Regions from separate parts of the Rhodococcus sp. B50 genome, predicted to be linked through region 1. Evidence: riboswitches for the same ligand, from Rfam matches in the RefSeq annotation. Region 1 holds a riboswitch; the other holds the start of a gene.

Evidence for each region. A riboswitch is a leader RNA that binds a small molecule or an ion and turns the genes downstream of it on or off. The one in region 1 is predicted to bind cobalamin.
Region 2: another riboswitch for cobalamin. It lies ahead of GON09_RS24865 (hypothetical protein); the one in region 1 lies ahead of cobN (cobaltochelatase subunit CobN).

The regions. Positions count from the first base shown of each region.
Region 1 is NZ_WPAG02000002.1:4,878,951-4,884,761, reverse strand. Features, by position in the region: gene cobN (cobaltochelatase subunit CobN) at 1-2,043, opposite strand, end outside; cobalamin riboswitch at 2,097-2,310, opposite strand; gene GON09_RS22710 (cobalamin biosynthesis protein CobG) at 2,348-3,418, shown strand; gene GON09_RS22705 (precorrin-8X methylmutase) at 3,415-4,089, shown strand; gene GON09_RS22700 (precorrin-2 C(20)-methyltransferase) at 4,086-5,657, shown strand; gene GON09_RS28900 (TetR/AcrR family transcriptional regulator) at 5,612-5,811, opposite strand, start outside.
Region 2 is NZ_WPAG02000003.1:77,918-83,728, reverse strand. Features, by position in the region: one part of gene GON09_RS24870 (IS3 family transposase) at 1-831, shown strand, start outside; cobalamin riboswitch at 884-1,064, shown strand; gene GON09_RS24865 (hypothetical protein) at 1,142-1,414, shown strand; gene GON09_RS24860 (hypothetical protein) at 1,411-2,193, shown strand; gene GON09_RS24855 (IS1380 family transposase) at 2,578-3,972, opposite strand; gene GON09_RS24850 (LysR family transcriptional regulator) at 4,199-5,152, shown strand; gene GON09_RS24845 (putative oxygenase MesX) at 5,372-5,811, shown strand, end outside.

The DNA of each region.
Region 1 (5,811 bases):
ATTCACCCGTGCCTCACCGACCGGCACGGCGCCGAGGACGTGCAGGCCGTCGCGGATCTGAGCGTCCTTGACCTCGCACAACCAGCCGTCGACGTGCAACAGGAAGTCGTCGAACTCGGCGTCGTGCGGGCGATCGTCGAGCCCGAGATCGTGATCGAGTTTCGCGGCCTGGATCAGCGTCCAGATCTGAGCCCGGATCGCGGGCAGCTTGGCCGGGTCCATCGCCGCGATGTTGGAGTACTCGTCGAGTAGTTGTTCCAAACGGGCGATGTCGCCGTACGATTCGGCGCGCGCCATCGGCGGGATCAGGTGATCGACGATGATCGCGTGGGCACGACGCTTCGCCTGTGCACCTTCACCGGGATCGTTGACGAGGAACGGATAGATCAGCGGCAGATTGCCGATGGCCGCGTCGGTCGCGCACGCCGCGGACAGGCCTGCGTTCTTCCCGGGCAGCCACTCCATCGAACCGTGTTTGCCCAGGTGAACCATGGCATCGGCACCGAAGCCGTGCTCGACCCACTTGTACGCGGCGAGGTAATGGTGCGACGGCGCCATGTCGGGATCATGGTAGATCGCCACCGGGTTCTCGCCGAAGCCGCGCGGCGGCTGGATCATCAGCACCACGTTGCCGGCCTGCAGGGTCGCCAGCACGATCGCCTTGTCGTCACCGCTGCCGTCGACGAACAGCGACCCGGGTGCCGGCCCCCACGTCTCGGCCATGGCGTCGGTGAGCTCGGCCGGAAGATCGCCGGTCCACGCGAGATAGTCGGACGTGTTCACGCGCACCGGGTTTCCAGCCAGCTGGTCGGCGGTGAGCCATTCCTCGTCCTGCCCACCGGCATCGATCAGGGCGTGGATGAGGGTGTTGCCGGCCTCGGCGTCATCCTCGACGTCCATGCCGGGAAAACCGCCGCCGAGGTCGTATCCGGCATCGCGCAGAGCACGCAGCATCCGGATCGCCGACACCGGGGTGTCGAGTCCGACGGCGTTGCCGACGCGGGAATGTTTGGTGGGATAGGCGGACAGCATGATCGCGATGCGGCGCTGCGCCGGAGGTACGTGCCGCAATCGTGCGTGCGCCACCGCGATACCGGCGACACGACGGCATCGCTCCGGGTCGGTGACGTAGCGGGGCAGGCCGTCGGCGTCGAGTTCCTTGAACGAGAACGGCACCGTGATGATGCGACCGTCGAACTCGGGGACCGCGATCTGTGTGGCCGAATCGAGCGGCGACACACCGTCGTCCGACTCCGCCCAGTCGTCACGGCTCCAGGTCAGGCACAGGGCCTGCAGGATCGGGATATCCAGTGCGGCGAGTGCCCCGACGTCCCATGCCTCGTCCTCGCCGCCGGCACTCACCGTGGCGGGCTTGGTTCCACCCGCCGCCAGCACCGTCACGACGAGCGCGTCGAGGGTGCCGAGTTCGGCAAGGAGGCCGTCGGGTGCTCCGCGCAGCGACGCGCAGTGGATCACGACGCCGCGGGCCTTGCCGGTGGCGTCGATCGCGTCGGCGAGATCGTGCGCGAACTGGACGTTTCCGCTGGTGTGGTGGGCTCGATAGAACAGCACGCCCACGCGAGGCAACTCTCCGCCGGCCGGCGGCGCAGACCGATCGAGTACGCCCCATTCGGGCAGTTCGGCGGGTGGTTCGAAGCCTTCGCCGCCGAGCAGCACGGTGTCGGTCAGGAAGGCGTGCAACTGCTCGAGATTGGTGGGTCCGCCGTGCGCGAGATAGCGATGCGCTTCGGCCGCAAGGCCGATCGGAACAGTCGAGTGTTCCATGAGCTCGGCGTCCGGCGTCTGTTCACCGCCCAGGACGACGACCGGGACCCCGGCTGCCAGCACGGTGTCGAGTCCGTCCCGCCAGCTGCGCGCGGAACCCAATATCCGTACGACGACCAGGCCGGATCCGTCGAGCAGCGCGGGAAGTTCGGTGGACACGTCGAGGCGCGACGGGTTGCCGAGCACCCAGTCGGCACCGCTCGACCGTGCCGACAGCAGGTCGGTGTCGGACGTCGACAACAAAGTCAGGCGCGTCACGACGCAACCCGAAACCACAGGCGTACAGCCATGTTCAGTCTCCAAAACCCTCGTGGACCTCACGTGCCGTGGCCGGTCTCCTGGCTGACGGGTCGTCGCTGCTGCGCCGACCTTCCCGGACCGAGTTCCAGTGTTTACCGGACCGATCCAGTGGCCTCCGTACCGGCGGACCGGTACGGACGAGGACGAGCAACTATCCGCTCACAGTGGCGAGGGCCGCGCCGGTTTCTCACCGGCTTCCCGAGCACCACGGCAAACCGAGAGTAGCGCACCGAGCCGGAAAGGTGTGCAACCATGTGCGTCCGTGGATGCTCTCCCACCCTTTCTTCCTCCCGATCGGTGTCCCGGAATCCTCCGCCCGCACGTCGCTGCGGACGGGGCGCTGGTGCGTCTGCGTGTGCCCGGAGGACAGCTCCCCGACGGTGCGCTTCGAGCACTGTCGGCGGTCTCGGTTGCCTGCGCGGACGGCGACGTGCACCTGACGTCGCGCGGAAACCTGCAGCTCAGAGGTATCGAACTCGACGAGTGCGGATCCGTGCCGTCGGCCCTGTCCGAGGCCGTGGCCGCGACGGGTCTGTTGCCGTCGGCGAGTCACGAACGGGTGCGCAACATCGTCGCGTCTCCCCTCTCGGGGCTCTACGGAGGACTCGCCGATGTGCGTCCACTCGTCCGTGAACTCGACGCCGAGTTGTGTGCCGATCCGGCGCTCGCCGACCTGTCGGGACGGTTCTTGTTCGGCATCGACGACGGTCGCGGAGATATCGCCGCGATGCGCTGCGATCTGACCGCGATCCTCCGCGACCCCGACACGGCGACGATCACGATCGGTGCCCTCAGCGGACCGACGGTGCCGCTCGCGCAGGTGCCGGCGACACTCATCCGGCTGGCTCGGCACTTCGCCGGGATCCGGGATTCGGTGTGGCATGTGCGCCAACTCCCGCATGTCGGAGCCGAACTCGGGGGCCGAGATCCGGCGCCCCGTCCACCGGTCTGCACGATGCCGTACGGCAGGCTCGGCGGCGCGGTATCGGTGCTGGTCCCGCTCGGAATTCTCACCCCGGACATGGTGGCCGTCCTGCCGGATCGGGGTGTCGTCGTCACCCCCTGGCGAGGCCTGGTTCTTCCGGTGGAATCGAATCTCGTTGCGCTGCGGAATGTCGGCTTCGAGACCGCTGCCGAATCCTCATGGCAGCGGGTGACCGCGTGCACGGGAGCGCCCGGGTGTAGCCTCGCCGAAGGTGACACCCGAGCGCTGGCTCGCCGGCTCGTCGCCGGAAACACAATCGATTCCCGAATTCATGTCGTCGGCTGCGAACGCGCCTGCGGCGCGCCGCACTCACCTCACCGCCTTGTCTTCGCCAGGAGCACACCGTGACTCTTCCACCGCCGCACCTTGCGCACGCGTCCGCGCCGCCTCGCCGGTACGACTACATCACCGACGGCGCCGAGATCTACGTCCGGTCGTTCGCGACGATCCGCGCCGAATCGGACCTGACCGCGATCCCCACGACGGCGGAGAAGGTCGCGGTCCGGATGATCCACGCGAGCGGACAGACCGATCTGGCACGGGATCTCGTGATCCATCCCGATCTTGTTCCGGCCGCGCGTGATGCGCTGAACGCGGGCGCTCCGATCCTCACCGACGCGAACATGGTGGCGTCGGGTGTCACGCGCACACGACTGCCTGCCGACAACGACGTGGTGTGCCTGCTCGCCGATCCGCGTGTCCCCGAACTCGCCGCGCGCTGGGGCACGACCCGCTCCGCAGCGGCGGTGTCCCTGTGGGCCGACCGCATCGAGGGCGCGGTCGTCGCGATCGGTAATGCCCCGACGGCCTTGTTCCACCTGCTCGAGATGCTCGACGCCGGTGCTCCTCGGCCGGCCGCGATCGTCGGGGTGCCCGTCGGGTTCATCGGCGCCGCCGAATCCAAGGAAGCGCTGCTCGAACATCCGCTGCGGATACCCCATCTGGTGGTGCGGGGTCGCCGTGGCGGGTCGGCGATGGCGTCGTCCGCGATCAATGCACTCGCGCAGGAGAAGGAATGAGCGACACGGTGTCCGGCAGGTTCTACGGAGTGGGTCTCGGCCCCGGCGATCCCGAACTCATCACACGCAAGGCCGCGCGGTTGATCGCGGAGGCGGATGTCCTCGCCTACTACTCCGGCACGCACGGCCGTTCCATCGCCCGGTCGATCGCCGCCGACCTGATCCCGGACGGGATGATCGAGGAACTGCTGGTGTACCCGGTGACGACGGGCACCACCGATCACCCGGGCGGGTACGACGGCGCGATCGCCGACTTCTACGACGAGTCCGCCGCCCGGTTGGCCGCCCATCTCGACGCGGGACGCACCGTGGTGGTGCTCTGCGAGGGCGACCCGTTGTTCTACGGCTCGTACATGTACCTGCACGACCGTCTCGCGCCGCGATACCCGACCGAGGTGGTACCTGGTGTGACGTCGGTCTCCGCTGCGGCGGCAGCCGCAGCCGAACCGATGGTCCGTCGCACCGATGTACTCACCATCCTTCCGGGCACGCTTCCCACCCCGGAGCTGGCACGCCGGCTCGCCGACACCGACGGCGCAGCGATCATGAAGCTGGGCAGGACGTTCCCCGCCGTCCGGGAGGCGCTCGCCCAGTCCGGTCGACTCGACGACGCGGTCTACGTCGAACGCGCATCGATGGATCGGCAACGCATCCTGCCGGTTGCCGAGGTCGACGCGGACGCGGTGCCGTACTTCTCGGTGATCCTCACCGCCGGCGACCGTGCGCCGAAGAACCGCGAGATCGGTGACCGGTCCCGGCCGGTCGTGGTGGAGTCGCCGGAAGCGGACGTGTCGAACGAGTTGCTCGTCGTCGGGCTGGGCCCGGCCGACGAGAAGTGGCTGACGCCCGAAGCTGCGGACGCACTCACGCAGGTCGATCACGTCGTCGGATACGGACCGTACGTCGACCGCGTTCCGGTTCGCACCGGGCTGCAGCGTCATTCGAGTGGCAACACCGTGGAGGTGGACCGCGCGCGGTTCGCGCTCGATCTCGCGCTGTCCGGCGAGAAGGTCGCCGTGGTCTCCGGTGGTGACGCCGGAGTGTTCGGGATGGCGTCGGCGGTCTTCGAGGCCGCGCAGGACGAGAAGTACGCGTCGGTCCCGATCCGGGTCCTGCCCGGGATATCGGCCGTGCAGGCCGTGGCTGCGCGGGCGGGCGCCCCGATCGGTGGCGACTTCGCGGTGATGAGCCTGTCGGATCGCCTCAAGCCGTGGAACGTGATCGAGAAGCGACTCGCGGCGGTCGCCGAGGCCGATCTCGTTCTGGGCATCTACAACCCGGCGTCACGCTCGCGCACCACGCAGGTCGCCGATGCGAAAGCGCTACTGATGAAACATCGTCCGGCCGACACCGTCGTCGTGATCGGGCGCGATGTGGGACGGCCCGGCGAGTCGCTCGAGGTCACGACACTCGAGAAACTGGATCCGGTGAGCATCGACATGAAGTGCCTGATCATCGTCGGCGCTGCAGGTACATCGGTGACGTCGACCGGTGCCGTGTGGACGAAACGGTCGGTCGACGTTCAGAGTTCGGAATCGTCGACGATCGCTTGGACGAGCCGGCCGTAGGTCTCGATGAGGGTCGCGCTGGAAATCACGTCGGGCGGCAGCATCTCGAACGTCCTCAGGCTGCCTGCGAGCCCCAGCAGGAGCGTGACGACCATCTGCGAGCGCACCATCCCCGCCGACCGGTCGCCGATCAGCGCCGCGATCCGGGCGACGA
Region 2 (5,811 bases), on a different contig from region 1:
ATCCACCGGTCGAGCTACTACAAGTGGCGAGCCGGAAAGGCGGCTCGGCTTGCCCGCCAGCAGGCCGATGCGGCGCTAGTCGACCGAATACGTGCCCACCACCAGGAATGGGACCACACCCTCGGTTACCGGCGGATGACCGCCGAACTGGCCGATGATGACCAGGTGCCGGGCACGGTCAATCACAAGCGGGTGGCCAGGTTGATGCGACAGAACAACATCGTCGGTGTGCATCTGCGTAAACCGAAGAACACGACGATCAAGGATCCTGGGGCACAGGTCTTCGAAGACCTGGTCAACCGTGATTTCACCGCCGACGAGCCTGGACGAGTATTCGTCGGTGACATCACTTACCTTCCCCACAGCGGCACCGGTGAGTTCCTCTACCTGGCGACCGTGATCGACGTGTGTTCCAAACGGCTCGTCGGCTGGTCGATCGCAGGTCACATGCGTACCGAGCTCGTGGAGAACGCGCTCGACAATGCGGCCGCGGCACGAGGGTCGCTGGAAGGAGCGATTTTCCACTCGGATCACGGACGTCAATTCACCTCCTCGGACTACCAGGCGACATGTCGCCGGCACGGCGTGCGGCAATCGATGGGCCAAATCGGGTCGAGCGCCGACAACGCGATGGCCGAGTCCTTCAATGCGTCGTTGAAGCGGGAGACGCTTCAGGGCGCGAAACGCTGGTTCGACGAAGCGCAATCCCGCACCGAGGTTTTCCGCTGGATCACTCGATACAACACACGCCGACGGCACTCATCACTGGGGAACCGATCACCACTTGACTTCGAGGTCGACCATGGGGCTACCCTCGATCAGGCCGCTTGACGTACACAACCCCGTGTCCACTCTTCAGGGGCCACGCCCACGCTCGGGTAGGCTTCCACACGGCCGGTTCGGCACCGCCCCGTCCCGCGCCTATCGGCTGGGGTGATGCCGACGCAAGAGGGAATCCGGTGAGAACCCGGAACTGTCCCGCAACGGTGAGAGACCTCGGCGCACGTATGCGCAGTCGCCGAGCAGGTTTCGAGTCCGATACCTACCGGCCCAGGAGTGCGCCAGTCCTCCTGCCTACACGGCCGAGGAGCCTTCATACGATGACTATCCGTACTTTCCGTCCACGCCTGCCCCGCCACAGATGGCGGTGACGTCGGCAACGTTCGGGCTGGTAGCGACCGCCGCCTGTTCGGCCCCGGAGCAGCCGGATGAGGATTATTCGGAACGGACGATCCCGGTCGTCGATGATGCGGGTCGGACCGTGGAATTCGACGGACCGATCGAGTCTGCCGTGGTGGCCAACCACTCCAACAGCGAGCTGATCCCGGCGCTGAACGATGTCGACACGGTCGTTGCTGCGCGCACCGGCACGGCCCAGGACCGGGTCGCCCGAGGTAGAAAGACTGACACATGACCGATCTGCACACCATGCTGGAGAAGATCGATGCACTCGGGCCCCCATTTCGCATCGGCACCCGGTCCGCGGCGAACACCGTCTCCGACGACGCTGCTGAGGTCGACTGGTTCGCCGCCGCCGAACTGTGCGACCCGACGTCCGGGCAGACACAGAGGATGATCGAACTACATGCCCGGCACCGGCAGATGCCGGTGGCACGGCACGTCGGTTCGCTGGTCTTCCAGCGTTACTGCCACCGTGTCTGCGGCGTCGCGACGGCGGCATGGGTGCTGTACGGGGTTGCGCTCGACCTTCGCGCCCCGAGTGTCCGCGTGCGCTTTGTCGCCGGCACACCCGATCTGCTGGTGCTCGACGCACCGAAAGCGCGGACAGACGCCACACCCGAACACCTCCTCGAAACGACCGTCGACGGGCACCTGACACCCCTGGCGCAGAATGTGCGCGCCGAGACAGGCCCCGGGATGGGCAACCTTCTGGGCAACATCGCCGCGGGATTCGCCGGTGCCTTCCGAACACTCGCGCGCCGGTCCGACCTGAATCTGGATGCGCACACGCTGCGTGAGCACGCCCAGGAACTGCTCTCGGCTCGCCCGGAGCTGCGCCGCAGCGGTGACTTCCGGATCCTCACCGGGCCCTGTGGCCCCCGTCTGCAGTACGACCGCAGGACCTGCTGCCACTGGTACGCCGCCCCCGACGGACGCTACTGCTCCTGGTGTTCTCGACTCACTCAGGAAGAACGGACGAAACGGTTCCAGGACGCGATGGCCGAAGAATGACACGCGGCGCAGCACCCCGAACAGCTGAGGGTCGACGGGCTACCGAACCGACGACCGCTGCTTCGATGTCGCAGCTGCCGGCTGACTCTCGGACGTGCTCAGCCTCGTGAAGGCGAAACAGTGGGCGGAAATCGTGCCGGTCGGTCCATCACGGTGACTCGGATGAGATTGCCGTCGGGAAGCGCGACCACAAATGTGCGGCCGGAAGGTAACCTCAATCTTTCGTGAGTCCCGCGTGCCGGCCTGACCAGTTCGGATTCGATGGTGGAGGCGGTGGATCCGGTGTGCATCCACGCTTGGTCGCCCGACACGGTCGGGTGACGTCGGGGTCCACGGCCCCGAACTGAGTGTCCTTTCGACTCGATAAATGAAGATTCGTGCAGGTCACACAGGTGCAGGTAGCGCGGTGAGCCGGTTCAGGCCGGCCACGAGAACATCGACACCGGGAGCCGTCGCGGCCAGCCGCAGCCGAACCTGACGGGCATGGCGGGCGATCTTCCCGGCGATCGACAGCACCCGCAGCCGCAGCCGTTTCGGCTCCCACCGCCGCGCCGGGACCTCGGTGAATGCCAGCATCTGCATCCACGCGGTCAACTCGCATGCCAGTTGCACGAGCGCGAGCCAGATCCGGTTCTGATCGAACCCGTGCAGCGGAAGATTCTGCAGCCCGGTTGCTTTCGCTGTCCGGATCCGGTCCTCGCACCGAGCCCGACGGCGGTGCCGCAACTCCAGATCGGGGAGTTGCCCGCGGCGGGTGTTGGTCACGAACGCCGTCAACCGCAGGCCGTCACGGTCGGTGAACCGCAACTGCGCACCCGGATGCGGTCTCTCCTTCCTGACGATCACGCGCATGCCGGTCGGCCACGTCGACAGGTCGAGCAGCCCGGTGATCTCGGTGACCCAGGCCCCGTCCCGGACCTGCCCGTCCGAGTCGTAAGCCGGAGTCCATGCCTGCTCGGGAACCAGATCGATCGCGGCGGCATAGGCGTCGGTCAACCCGAATCCCACCGAATACGAGAGCCTGCGCTTGGTCAGATACTCGATCAAGGAGTGGGTGCCACCGGCACCATCGATCCGGACCAGCACCTTCTTCCCGACCCGATATCCCGGGTCGAACGGCAACTGCGCCAGGGCGCCCTGCACGACAGTGACGTGATCGGCGGCGGTGTTCGAACCGGCATTGCCCGGGCGCAGCAGCATCGCGACGGGTTCACCGGTGCCGTGCTCACCGTGGTCGACGAACGCACACAGCGGATGAAACCCGAAGCCGCGTTTGAAGTTCGGGGCAGCAGATTCCTTGTCCGAGTGCGCGGTGACGAGGGTGGCATCGATGTCGATGACCAGCGGTGTGTGCTCGTCGATGGCGTGATCGGGTGCCACCGACCCGGCGGCGGTCCAGGCGTGGGCGCGGGCGGTAGCGCGGGCCCGTCCGATCGCGGCGAGAGCGGTGTCGGCATCACCGGCGAGGGTGGTGATCAGGCGGGAGACAGTCGGGTCGGAGGCCACCTGGCCGAACAGTTCGGGGTGGGCGCGTAGTTGGTTGATGTCGGCGAGGCAGTCCCCGCCGATCGCCAGGGAGAGCGCGAGGTCGAGGAGGATCTTGCCAGGATCGTGGCGTGCCAACGGTTTCCGGAACTGAGCGAGTTCGGTCGTCAATGCTGTGGTGAGGCCGGTTTTCTCGGCGGTGCGCAGCAGCAGGACAGCGCCGGCATGGGACACGACGCCGGTTCCGGTACCCGATGCGGACAGGTGTGGGTAGGGGGACGTAGACTTGCTCACCTGAAGGGTGCTCCTGGCTCACGCGATTGTTCAACCTTAGACAAGTCGAATTATCGCAGGTCGGAGCACCTTTCTTTCTGTGTGACACGGGTTGAGGTCGAATTTCCGTGAAAGCCCCGGGGTAACTCCCAAGCCTGCGCGGCCTCGCTCTCGACGAAGCGCGACATTGCGGGTGAGCGGTCACCCACGGCATCGGCGACGTGCACAGGTGCGATAGGTTTTTGCTATGGCACGTGACATCGCGGGAACGGTGCGGGGAATCACCCTTCAGCAGTTGCGGTACTTCGTGGAGGTGGCCGCCGAAGGATCCATCAGTGCCGCGTCGGACCTGCTTTATGTCGCGCAACCGACCGTGTCCTCCGCGCTGAAAGACCTCGAAAGTCGAGTAGGACGTACGCTTTTCGTTCGCTCGACCCGTGGAGTGATGCTCACCGACGACGGGGTGGAGTTTCTCGGCTACGCGCGCCAGGTGGTCGAGCAAGCAGAACTCCTGGAACAGCGGTATCTGGGTCGCGGGCCCTCGCGCCGGCTCCTGGCCGTATCGACTCAGCACTACTCGTTTGTCGTCGACGCTTTCGCCCGCATGGTGAAAGCGTCCGAAGCTGCGGAGTATGTGTTCAGTCTTCGAGAGACCCGCACATGGGACATCATCGAGGATGTCCGCACATTGCGAAGTGAACTCGGTGTGCTCTATCGCAACGAGTTCAACGAAAATGTGATCAACAAGCTGATTCGTGAAGCCGGGCTGGTCTTCACGCCGTTGTTTCTGGCGTCGCCGCACATCTTCATCGCCCGCACGAACCCCCTCGCAGGGCGAAAGAGCGTGACGCTCAGTGATCTCGAGGATTTGCCGCGGCTCACGTTCGACCAGGGTGTGAACAATTCCTTCTACCTCGCTGAGGAGATCCTCTCCACCCGTTCATCGAAGCAAGACATTCGGGTGAGTGATCGAGCGACCATCTTCAACCTCATGATCGGGCTGGGCGGGTACACCATCTCTACCGGCATCGTCTCGGACGATCTCGATCCGTCTATCGTCGCCGTTCCGCTCGACGTGGACGAGCGCATCGAGATCGGTTGGATCGGTCATGCCTCGGTAGCTTTGACCACCCAGGCTCAGCGATTCGTGACGGAGATGCGCGACGTGGTGTCGGGGTTCGGAGTCGATCTGCTGACATAGGCAGTGTCTATATCCAGCTATCGAAATAGATAATTGGGCTATGGCGGCGGGTTTACCTACACTGACTTCCGCGCCACTTCGGACAGTCTGCTCCCGACTGTTTCGCCCTGGAGACATCGGGAGATTCGGTCGAAGTGCTGCGAGAACTCAGGCAGCGAACCGCGCGGTGACGCGCTCGTCGCTGCACTCACCCGCACGTGATTGGGGCAACTGATCAGCATGACCGACGACTGGGTCTTCAGCATCGATACGACGCGCTTCGATGAGGACTACACCCCCTCGTCCAAGTCGCGCAGCACGACAAACTTTGCGAATCTCGCACGCGGAGAGGGGCGTCGGCAGAATCTGCGCAACGCGGTGACAATGATGAACACCCGTGTCAACGAGTTGGTGCACTGGGACAACCCGCGCGGTGACCGCTACGCACTCGAGCTCGACATCGTCTCGGTGGACCTGCATCTCGCGTCGGACGGCGATGACGTCGCATTTCCGGTGATCGAAGTGCTCGACGTCGATATCGTCGACACCACCACGGGCGCCCGCACGGAAGGCATCGTCGGAAACAACTTCTCCTCATACATTCGCGACTACGATTTCAGCGTTCGGCTCCCGGGGCACCGAGCGTCGGGACTCCCCGACGACTTCGGCGATCTGCACGG